DNA from 3 places in the Neobacillus sp. Fa239 genome. Region 2 is predicted to be linked to each of the others. Evidence: predicted binding sites of a transcription regulator. Region 2 holds the regulator's gene; each other region holds the start of a gene.
The links. The regulator Rex, encoded in region 2, represses fermentation and respiration genes when NADH is low (regulators of the CRP and FNR family bind a similar motif). The targets are predictions, from matches to a motif close to TTGTGAAATATTTCACAA.
Positions count from the first base shown of each region.

Region 1: the regulator Rex is predicted to act here: its motif matches at 1,178-1,195, upstream of ACZ5XR_RS05195 (TIGR04053 family radical SAM/SPASM domain-containing protein).
Region 3: the regulator Rex is predicted to act here: its motif matches at 1,444-1,461, upstream of ACZ5XR_RS09930 (DUF3147 family protein).

Region 1 covers NZ_AP041611.1:1,102,982-1,106,262, reverse strand. Annotated here, with positions in the region: gene ACZ5XR_RS05195 (TIGR04053 family radical SAM/SPASM domain-containing protein) at 1-1,098, opposite strand, end outside; gene ACZ5XR_RS05190 (metal-sulfur cluster assembly factor) at 1,954-2,262, opposite strand; gene ACZ5XR_RS05185 (prolyl oligopeptidase family serine peptidase) at 2,301-3,071, opposite strand.
Region 2 covers NZ_AP041611.1:9,369-12,649, reverse strand. Annotated here, with positions in the region: gene ACZ5XR_RS00070 (cytoplasmic protein) at 1-288, opposite strand, end outside; gene ACZ5XR_RS00065 (YhbD family protein) at 301-924, opposite strand; gene ACZ5XR_RS00060 (redox-sensing transcriptional repressor Rex) at 1,044-1,700, opposite strand; gene moaC (cyclic pyranopterin monophosphate synthase MoaC) at 1,736-2,221, opposite strand; gene ACZ5XR_RS00050 (ABC-F family ATP-binding cassette domain-containing protein) at 2,394-3,281, shown strand, end outside.
Region 3 covers NZ_AP041611.1:2,086,216-2,089,496, reverse strand. Annotated here, with positions in the region: gene ACZ5XR_RS09940 (MaoC family dehydratase N-terminal domain-containing protein) at 1-416, opposite strand, end outside; gene ACZ5XR_RS09935 (DUF3147 family protein) at 662-1,042, opposite strand; gene ACZ5XR_RS09930 (DUF3147 family protein) at 1,059-1,415, opposite strand; gene ACZ5XR_RS09925 (YpbS family protein) at 1,775-2,032, opposite strand; gene ACZ5XR_RS09920 (N-acetyltransferase family protein) at 2,048-2,551, opposite strand; gene ACZ5XR_RS09915 (SDR family oxidoreductase) at 2,638-3,281, shown strand, end outside.

The DNA of each region.
Region 1 (3,281 bases), 1.1 Mb from region 2:
TTTTGGAATATAGATACAGAATGGTTCACTTTCAAGATAATCACCAGTCATTGCGTAGGCTCTTGATCTTGAACCGCCGCAAACATAGCGGAATTCACAAACTCCGCATTTCCCCTTAAAAAGATCTGGATTTCTTAATGATTTAAAAATCGGTGATTCACGGTAAATTTCCGCTAATGGCGTTTCGCGAACATTTCCGGCCTTTACTGGTAATAGGCCACTTGGATACACATCGCCAATATGGGAAATGAACACAAAACCATTTCCATCATTCACGCCTTTAGGTGCACGGCCAAGCCCATCAATCGAACCCGTCAGCCCCTTTTCCGTCAGGGCATTTAAATAATCGATTTCATCTGTTTGTGCTTTTGCTTCGCGCTTTTTTTGCTGAATGACAACACGGCGGTAATGCATCGCTTCAGTTGTTTTAATGTCAAAAGGGACTCGTTTACTTAAATCATAAAGCCATCTTAGAACCTTTTCGTGTTCAACAGGAGAAATCATATCCGAAACTTGTCCTCTTCCAGTTGGGACAAGGAAAAAAACGCTCCAAAGCACGCAGTTTAAATCCTCGACCATTTTGGCCATTTCTTCAAGATATTCAACATTGTACCTTGAGATAACTGTGTTTATTTGAATTGGTAATCCAACTTCGTGCAAGAATTTAATTCTTTCCATCGTCAAATCAAACGAGCCTGCTGTGCCGCGGAAATGGTCATGAATCTCGGCATTTGGCCCATCAATACTAAACGCCCAGCGAGATAGTCCAACTTCTTTCGCCTTTATAATGGCTTCCTTCGTTACATTTGGAGTCGCACTAGGTGTCATGGATACCCGTACACCTTTTTCAACCGCATATTTGGCTATATCAAAAATATCTTCCCGCATTAGTGGGTCTCCACCCGTAAATACAAGTAATGGATTATTCATATCATATATCTGATCAATTAAATGTTTGCCCTCTTCAAAGCTAAGCTCACGCGGGTCCCTTTTATATTGTGCATCGGCACGGCAATGCAAACACTTAAGTTGACAGGCCCTTGTCAGCTCCCAAATAACGATAAATGGATCTTTATTAAAATCTCGGCTAAAAGCCATCTGAAACGCCTCCTAAAACGGCTATTTCAAAAACAAACAGCCTTAATACCTGTATTATAATGGTGTCAAAAAACGAAAAATGTGAGATTTCTCACTAACTGAGGTTTATATTTGTCTTTTCTGTGAAGGTCAATTACGCATAAAAAAACAGCAGGAGCTCGCACTAAAAGGTTTATTGCTCTTGAGGACAAAATCAATCTTGCAATCAGTAAATCTGTCCGCTATCACTTCTCTTGCGGACAAAACCTTCCTTGCATTCGGTAAATCTGTCCGCTATCACCTCTCTTGCGGACAAAACCTTCCTCGCATTCGGTTAAACTGTCCGCTATCACCTCTCTTGAGGACAAAACTTCCCTTGCATTCGGTTAAACTGTCCCCTATCACCTCTCTTGCGGACAAAACCTCCCTTGCATTCGGTTAAACTGTCCCCTATCACCTCTCTTGAGGACAAAACCTCCCTTGCATTCGGTTAAACTGTCCCCTATCACCTCTCTTGCGGACAAAACCAACCTTGCATTCGGTTAAACTGTCCCCTATCACCTCTCTTGCGGACAAAACCTCCCTTGCATTCGGTTAAACTGTCCCCTATCACCTCTCTTGCGGACAAAACCTCCCTTGCATTCGGTTAAACTGTCCCCTATCACCTCTCTTGAGGACAAAACCAACCTTGGAACTGGAAAAACTGTCTTCAATAACTAACCCAAAAACAACAAAGTTTGCAGTAACAGCCTAAATAAAAAAGAGTGCCACTTCTATTCAAAAGGCACTCTTTTTCTTTGCTATTTTCTTGTCAAATTCTCATTCAAAACGAGATCGTGCAGCTCAAAAATGAACCCTGAGATCGCACTCTGTGTTTTAGCGAATACCAAGGGCGATTTTCGCATAGCGTGACATCATTTCTTTATTCCATGGAGGATTAAAGACAATATGAACATCGACATCTTTGATTTCCGGAATATCTGCAAGGGCTCTCTTGACTTGATCTACAATCGTTCCTGCAAGAGGACACCCCATGGATGTTAACGTCATCGTTACTTCCACCAATCCTTCATCATTCATTTCAACATTATAAACTAAGCCCAAATTGACAATATCTATGCCAAGTTCTGGATCAATAACAAGCTCCAGGGCACCCATAATATTTTCTTTTAGTTCTTCATTCATGAATGTTCACTCCAATCACATATAGTTGTTATTATAATCTAAAGATGTTTTTTAAACCAATCAACCGTTGCCTTTAGCCCTTCTCGAGTCACCTTGTGCCCCGCCCGTTCATCACTAATAAAACAAAGATTTTCCGGGTTCTTCTTTTCATAATCAGACTGAATCGCTTGGTAAAACTGGTACGTCAAGCTGTAAGGGACCATTGGATCGTTTTTCGCGTGCCAAAACAAAAGCGGGCGATTCATTAACGCCTCAGGCTGCTGGCTTAAATCATAGTCACGCAAAATCATTATTTGATCAGCAATTTGTTCCTCGGTAAAAGGGATGGAAATTCCGTGCTTTTTCATTTGATCCAATTGCCAATAGGAAAACTGTTCATAGGCCGGCATCCCCATTAAGGTGACAGCCGTATTTATCCAAGAGAACTGTTTTAATGCCCCTAATGTGACAAATCCGCCCATTGAGGTTCCAGCAAGGCCAATTCGATTTTCATCCACTAAACCCGCATGAACATAATGATTTTTTAAAATATCGATTTCACCTATCGTTTGGATAACAATTTCCCAAAAGCGGGCAGTGAGCTTTACTTCTGACCCATTTTGCTCTCTTTCACCATGATAAATGGTGTCTGGCAATAAAACGCGAAAACCGTTTTCCGCTAATAAATAGGCATAATGCAAATTATGTTCTTTTGCACTTGTAAATCCGTGAATAAAAATAACGGATGGAAGCTTGGTCAGCTGTCGATCTTGTTGGACGACATGGAGGACAGGTATTTCATTTATTATTTCATTTTGGACAATGACCACAGTGGACCTCCTGATGCTATATACATAATGATAAAGGTAATTAAAATCTTTAGGTGTGAATTTTTTTACACAATAAGTATAAAATTGTTAACATAGTAGTAATAGAAAATTTAAGTTGATGTTAAAAATTTCATACTTGTAGTGTACCATGAAGATATATTTTTTCCTAAAGCAAAGGCTTTTTTAATTGAAATCATAAACGAAGGAGTT
Region 2 (3,281 bases):
GGAAACCTTTAAATGTTCCACTTGAACGTTTTGGTCGATTTTAGCCGACCCATCCACAGTCATCTTCTGACTTTCGATACTCGCATGGAACTTTGCATTACCATTGATCTTCATCTTTTCTGACTTTACATTCCCCTTGATGACCCCTGAACCATTGCAATCAAATAGGCTGCATTCAACATCACTATTGATTGTTCCTCTTCCGTTTAACGTTACATCATGGAATTGTCCGCCGTTCGAGGCCCCTATTCCATTAATAACCAGATCTCCTCTATTTTTTACTTCCATTTTCATTCTCCTTTATAGTAATTTCGATTTAATTTCTTCGATACACGCCATCAGAGAAAGCTGAGCAACCATTTTTGTTCCCCGCTCTAAATGGAAACCCTCTGCGTTTAGCAATAAAAGACAAGAAGAGACACCCAGCTTTCTCGTAATCACCAATTCTCCGCTTTTTTGCTTAAGCTCCTGACGATGATCAATGAGCAGCTGCAGCAGCATGGTCCCCTCATCCAAATTGATTTCCCCTGATTGTAGAAGCTTTTCTAGAACAAATAATTCAAGCATTCTTGAAAAATTGAAATTCAAACTGCCTTTTTCCTGCTCTAAATAAAAATTGGCGACTGTTGTCGAAACAATGTTACGTTTTATTAATTCATCCTTCGATAAATTTAAGTCGGTTACGCTTGGGGAAAACATGTTTGCCAGCTCATCCAAGGATAAGTTTTCTTTCATCGTTTGAATTTTATTAATTCGATCTAACATCTTTTCTTTTGGAAAAAAAGTTTCTTGGCCGGTAAAGGTCGATTTCCGAACAAACCACTCCTCAGGGATTAGATCCTTTCGTTTCCATCTATATAACTGTCCATATGATATTCCGGCCAAATCTAATAATTCCTTTTTCGATATTAACTCCTCGCTCATATTGATAACCCCTTTCATAAAATCAATGTAACATAACACTGTTACGTTGTAAAGACAGGAATAAAATCCCTTAATCAATAAAAAAAGCCTTTCTACTTTTCGTAGAAAGGCCTCTTTCTTTACAATTCATCCATTTCTATTGTCGGATAATGCTTTAAAAAATAAACGAGCGATTGCAGCTCCACTGCCAAGTCAATGTGATGAACTCTAATGGATGATGGGACATTTAACCTTGCAGGAGTAAAATTCAAGATCGCTTTGACATTGGCTTTGACAAGCTTATCGGTAATCATTTGGGCCACTGGAGCAGGAACGGTCAGAATCGCCACTTGAATCTGTTCTTTCATGATTTGCTCTTCTAAATCATCCATGTGGTAGACTGGCACATCCCCAATCGTTGTGCCCATTTTATTTGGGTCGACATCAAAGGCGCACTGAATCTTCGTATTATTATTTTTTAAAAAATTATAATTTAAAAATGCTGTACCAAGATTACCTACACCAATTAACGCTACCTTTGTTAATTCATCTTGATCGAGTGTTTTCCGAAAAAAGGTTAACAGGTAGTTGACATTATACCCGTACCCTTTTTTTCCTAAAGCCCCGAAATACGAAAAATCCCTGCGAATCGTTGCCGAGTCTACTTTCACTGCCTCGCTTAATTCCGCTGATGAAACTCTTTGTTTCCCGGAAGCACTCAGATTTTGTAAAAATCGATAATATAATGGAAGTCGTTTTGCTGTCGCCTGTGGAATTTTCATTGTATCATTCGTCATGTTCTCCTACACCCCCATGAATGGATTTGTATCCTTTAATTCCTTTTAAAATCACCATGTTTACCGCCCGTTTTCTCTACTAGATAAGTCGGGCCGATCACCATGCCTTTATCCACTGCTTTACACATATCATAAACGGTTAACGCACATACAGTCGCAGCTGATAGCGCTTCCATTTCCACACCGGTACTGCCCTTTGTTTTCACAACAGCCTCAATGTTTAACTTATACAGCTCCTCTTGGTCCCTGCTCCAAGAGAATGAGACATTAATACCTGTCAAAGGAATGGGATGGCACATCGGAATCAAATCCCATGTTTTTTTCGCGGCCATAACGGCTGCTACCTGAGCAACGGCTAAAACATCGCCTTTTTTCATTTGATTATTCGTAATTCTATCATAAATTTCTTTATTGACAGTGATGCTTGAATGGGCCAATGCTGTACGTGCCGTTTCCGGCTTATCACTTACATCAACCATTTTCGCCCTGCCCTCTTCATTAAAATGAGTAAATTCAGCCATAAAAAAAATCCTCCTATCAAATCATACACTATTTTTTCGTTCATGTGTGTGAAACTTTGAGCGAATTAAGACAAATTTACAGTAATTTCTTATTCCCTAGTCGAATTATCGCACTTATTGCCGATATAAGGGGAATAAGGTACACTATTTTTAAGTAATAGAGGTGAATAGAATGATTTTATTACAGGTTAATCAACTAGCAAAATATTATGGCGCTGACCTTATTTTATCGAATATAAAACTTGAATTACAAACCCGGGACCGCGTTGCCCTTGTAGGAAGGAACGGTGCCGGAAAATCCACCCTTTTGAAAATGATTGCCGGATTCATATCGCACGACAGCGGTGAGATCATCAAGCCGAAAGATGTAACAATCGGCTATCTGGCCCAAAATACCGGATTAGAATCGAATTTGTCGATTTGGGATGAAATGTTGACCGTGTTTGAAGACCTTAGAGCGATGGAAAAATCGCTTCGGAGGCTTGAAGAACAAATGGCGGACCCGGAAATTAGCAGCTACGATAGAATATTAAAGGAATATGACCAGCTCCAAGTAAAATTCAAAGAACAGGGAGGATATCAATATGAAGCTGATATCCGCTCTGTCTTACATGGATTAAATTTTTCGAACAGCTCGCTCATGATATCCAGTTTAAGCGGTGGTCAAAAAACCCGTCTGGCCTTAGGAAAGCTTCTGTTAACAAAGCCTGATATCCTAATTTTAGACGAACCGACAAACCATCTTGATATCGACACCTTAACTTGGCTTGAGCAATATCTGCAAGGTTATGATGGAGCAATTTTAATTGTTTCCCATGACCGCTATTTTTTAGATAAAGTGGTGACGCAGGTTTACGAGGTTTCCCGCAGACAAATTCAAAAATTCATTGGAAACTATAGTTCCTACCTGGATCAAAAAGCAGTCAATTACGAACGGGATATGAAGCTATATGAAAAGCAGCAGCAAGAGGTTGCGAGTCTGCAAGACTTTATCGCCCGGAACCTTGCCCGTGCTTCAACGACGAAACGTGCTCAAAGCCGCCGGAAAAAGCTTGAAAAA
Region 3 (3,281 bases), 2.1 Mb from region 2:
ACCGCCTCCGTGATAATGACCGTCATTTTTGAACGAAAGATTACGTTCCCTGACCTGTCCTCGCCGTTGTTTTCCACTATAAGGAAGCCCATCCCGCTTTTCTCAAGATAATTCTTAATGACGGTGTAGCAATAGACCTCTTCGCCCACTAATATAGGCCGTTCATAATGATAAGACTGCTCTCCATGAATTAAGCCTTTAATGGGTAGAGTAAATCCCTCGATCACACCAAAATCGAAGACTATTGGAAAAGTGGGCGGTGCAATATTATTTTGGTAACGCGATTTTTTTCCGGCTTCTTCATCAATATAGATCGGATGGAGGTCGCCGATTGCTTCAGCAAATTTCTTAACAGCTCCTCTTTCGACTATGTTCTTCACTTTATTTGATTGTTTTCCGATATGCTCTTTGAACAATTCAACATCACCTCTAGATCTGCTTAATTTTTCGGTCTGCCGGCTTTCCGGTTTTTCCTACCGGAATTTGTGGGCACTTCTTTAATACATTATTTAATAAATTGGAAATTCTACAAATTCATATTACCCATTAATATGCTAGATACTTTTTGAAAATAACATATCTACCGATTGGTATTTCGGTTTAATTTTATTCTGAACTTTCAGATTAAACAAGTTTTATATAAAAAAATCCTTCGGTGTTTTTACACCAAAGGATTTTTTAATTTTGCCCGAAGAATTTTACGTTCTCTTAGTGTTGAAATGGCAATCGAACTGACAAGCCATGCAAGTAAGCCGATTATGATGCTGAAAGCCCAGTTATTTGTAGATTTCAGGACCAGCAGGACGGCTGTTACACAAACCAAGCCACCCATCATTCCATAGACAGAGCCTTTGGCAATGTTCGTTGCTTTCTTGGTACCAGCGGCAATTCCCACCATAATGACGGCTGTCAGCATGACCGCAGGAAAAGCAGCAAAGATTCCGGCAAGAATTTTCCAAGGAGAAATAATGGTGATGAGATAACTCATTGATACGGCTGTCCCACCGAGTAAAAATCGTATGAATAAGTCCTTTTTGTTCACGTTGTCCACCTTTTTTCTAATGTGATGTTATAAAAACGACTACAATCGATACTACAAACCAACAAGCCATAGAGTGAATGATGCCACGTTTCCAACCAAGTTTAGGCAAAAGATAACCGGCAATAATGGCAACAAGTATATTGATCGCCATTCCAAATATTGCGCCTTTTGAGATGATGATAGAATGATTGACTAGCTCGCCTCCATGAAAATCAAGTCCAATCGTTAGCAGTGCTGCCAGATAGACGGCAGGAAATGCGGCAAAAATTCCTCCTGCTTTCTCCCCCAGCCTCCTGGCCACTAAAGTGCAGGCAAGGACGGCTGAACCTCCCATTAAAAATCGAATGATTAGCGCGCTTACAGATAGATGCATCGATGTTCGCCTCATTTTCTGATTTTATTTGCTCAATGTTTCACAAATTGTTTTACAAGAATATTTTACCTCATTTTCTTTAGAATGCTTGTGAACTTTTTATTACGGTTTTGAATGGATTTTATTAAAATTATTGTCGTGGAAAAAGCTGTGGGTATGATAGTAAATTGATGCTCGTGCGGATCGTGTACCTCAAAAAGATGCCAGTGGATATTGTGGTAGTAATTTAGATGACCGAATCCAACCTTTATATCGGGTATCGGTCACCTAGAGCCTTCATAGGTGACCGATACCGCTCTTTTACTCACTTATAAGTAACCTAAAAAACCTAATAGAAGACTTCCATCATTTGTGCTTCATTACTTCGTTTTCATCGCATACTCTCTTACCATTTCGGCCGTTACATTTTTTCGAGTCGGGATAATGCCCTGTTTTGCTAATGTGTTAATTTGGTTTGTTACGTCATTAATTTTTTCCACTGTAAAGGCTTTTCCCTGTCTGCATAATTCCAAAGCTTCTTCGATATACTCCTCACGAAGTCTGTCCAATGATAAAAAATCATTGATCTTCTTGTTTTGTTTATTTACATGATCACTAATCGCTTTATGTACACTCATTTAATAAATCTCCTTTTACACTATTTTTTTTCCGAGGATCAGTAAGTCTCTCTCGATTCCATCTAACTCGGCGACATTTGGAAGATGAGCCCATTTTTCAAAACCCTGTTTTGTGAAGAGCTTAACGCTGGGTTCATTATGACCAAAAATAAACCCTAATAAGGTTTTAATCTTTAGGCTCGGACAAGCTTTGATAGCTGTTTGAAGCAAATATCCCCCCAGCTTTTTCCCGCGATAGTCAGGATGAAGGTAAATACTGATTTCAGCCGTCGCATTATAGGCAGGTCTGCCATAAAACGATTGAAAGCTGACCCAGGCACAAATTTCACCTTGATTTTCGACCACCCATAATGGTCTAGTGGCAGGCGAATGTTCATGGAACCATTTTTCACGGCTTTCCACTGATACCTGTTCAGTATCGGCCGTCACCATCCTGCTTGGAATCGTGGAATTATAAATACTGACGATTGCAGGTAAATCACTAAACAAAGCATCCCTTATGATGAAATCTTCATACATAATTAAGTACTCCTATTTGATAAGATATAGTTAGATTACCGATTAATGTTTATAATATCAAATAATTCGATGGAGGAGGAAAAAAGATGAAATTATCAGGGAATACCGTTCTCATTACCGGTGGCGCATCAGGGATTGGTTTAGCCTTTGCAGAGCGCTTTTTAGAAAGAGGAAATGAAGTGATTATTGTGGGCCGCAGGGAGGAGAAACTGAACGAAGCGAAGAAGAAGTTTCCACAAATACATACGAGAGTTTACGATGTTGCAAAGGTGGATGACCGCCAATCATTATTTGAGTGGATAACCGGTGAATTCCCCCAATTAAATGTCCTGGTTAATAATGCCGGGATTCAGCAGAAAGTGAATCTATTAAATGCTGACCAGGATTGGAGCTATTATCAAAATGAAATCGCGATAAATGTGGAGGGTCCCATTCACATGTCCATGCTGTTTATCCCCCATCTTCAACAACAAAAGGATGCAGCCATTATCAATGTTTCATCCGGCTTGGCGATCATGCCGGGAATTTGGGTGCCGGTCTACAGCGCAACAAAAGCAGCAATCCATTCCTTTACGGTGTCTTTACGCAATCAGCTGGAGAATACGAGCATCGAAGTTGTCGAAATCCTCCCGCCAGCGGTTAATACAGATTTAGGAGGCGTTGGTCTGCATACCTTTGGAGCCCCATTGAACGACTTTGCTGATGCCATTTTTCAAGGATTTGAAAAAGG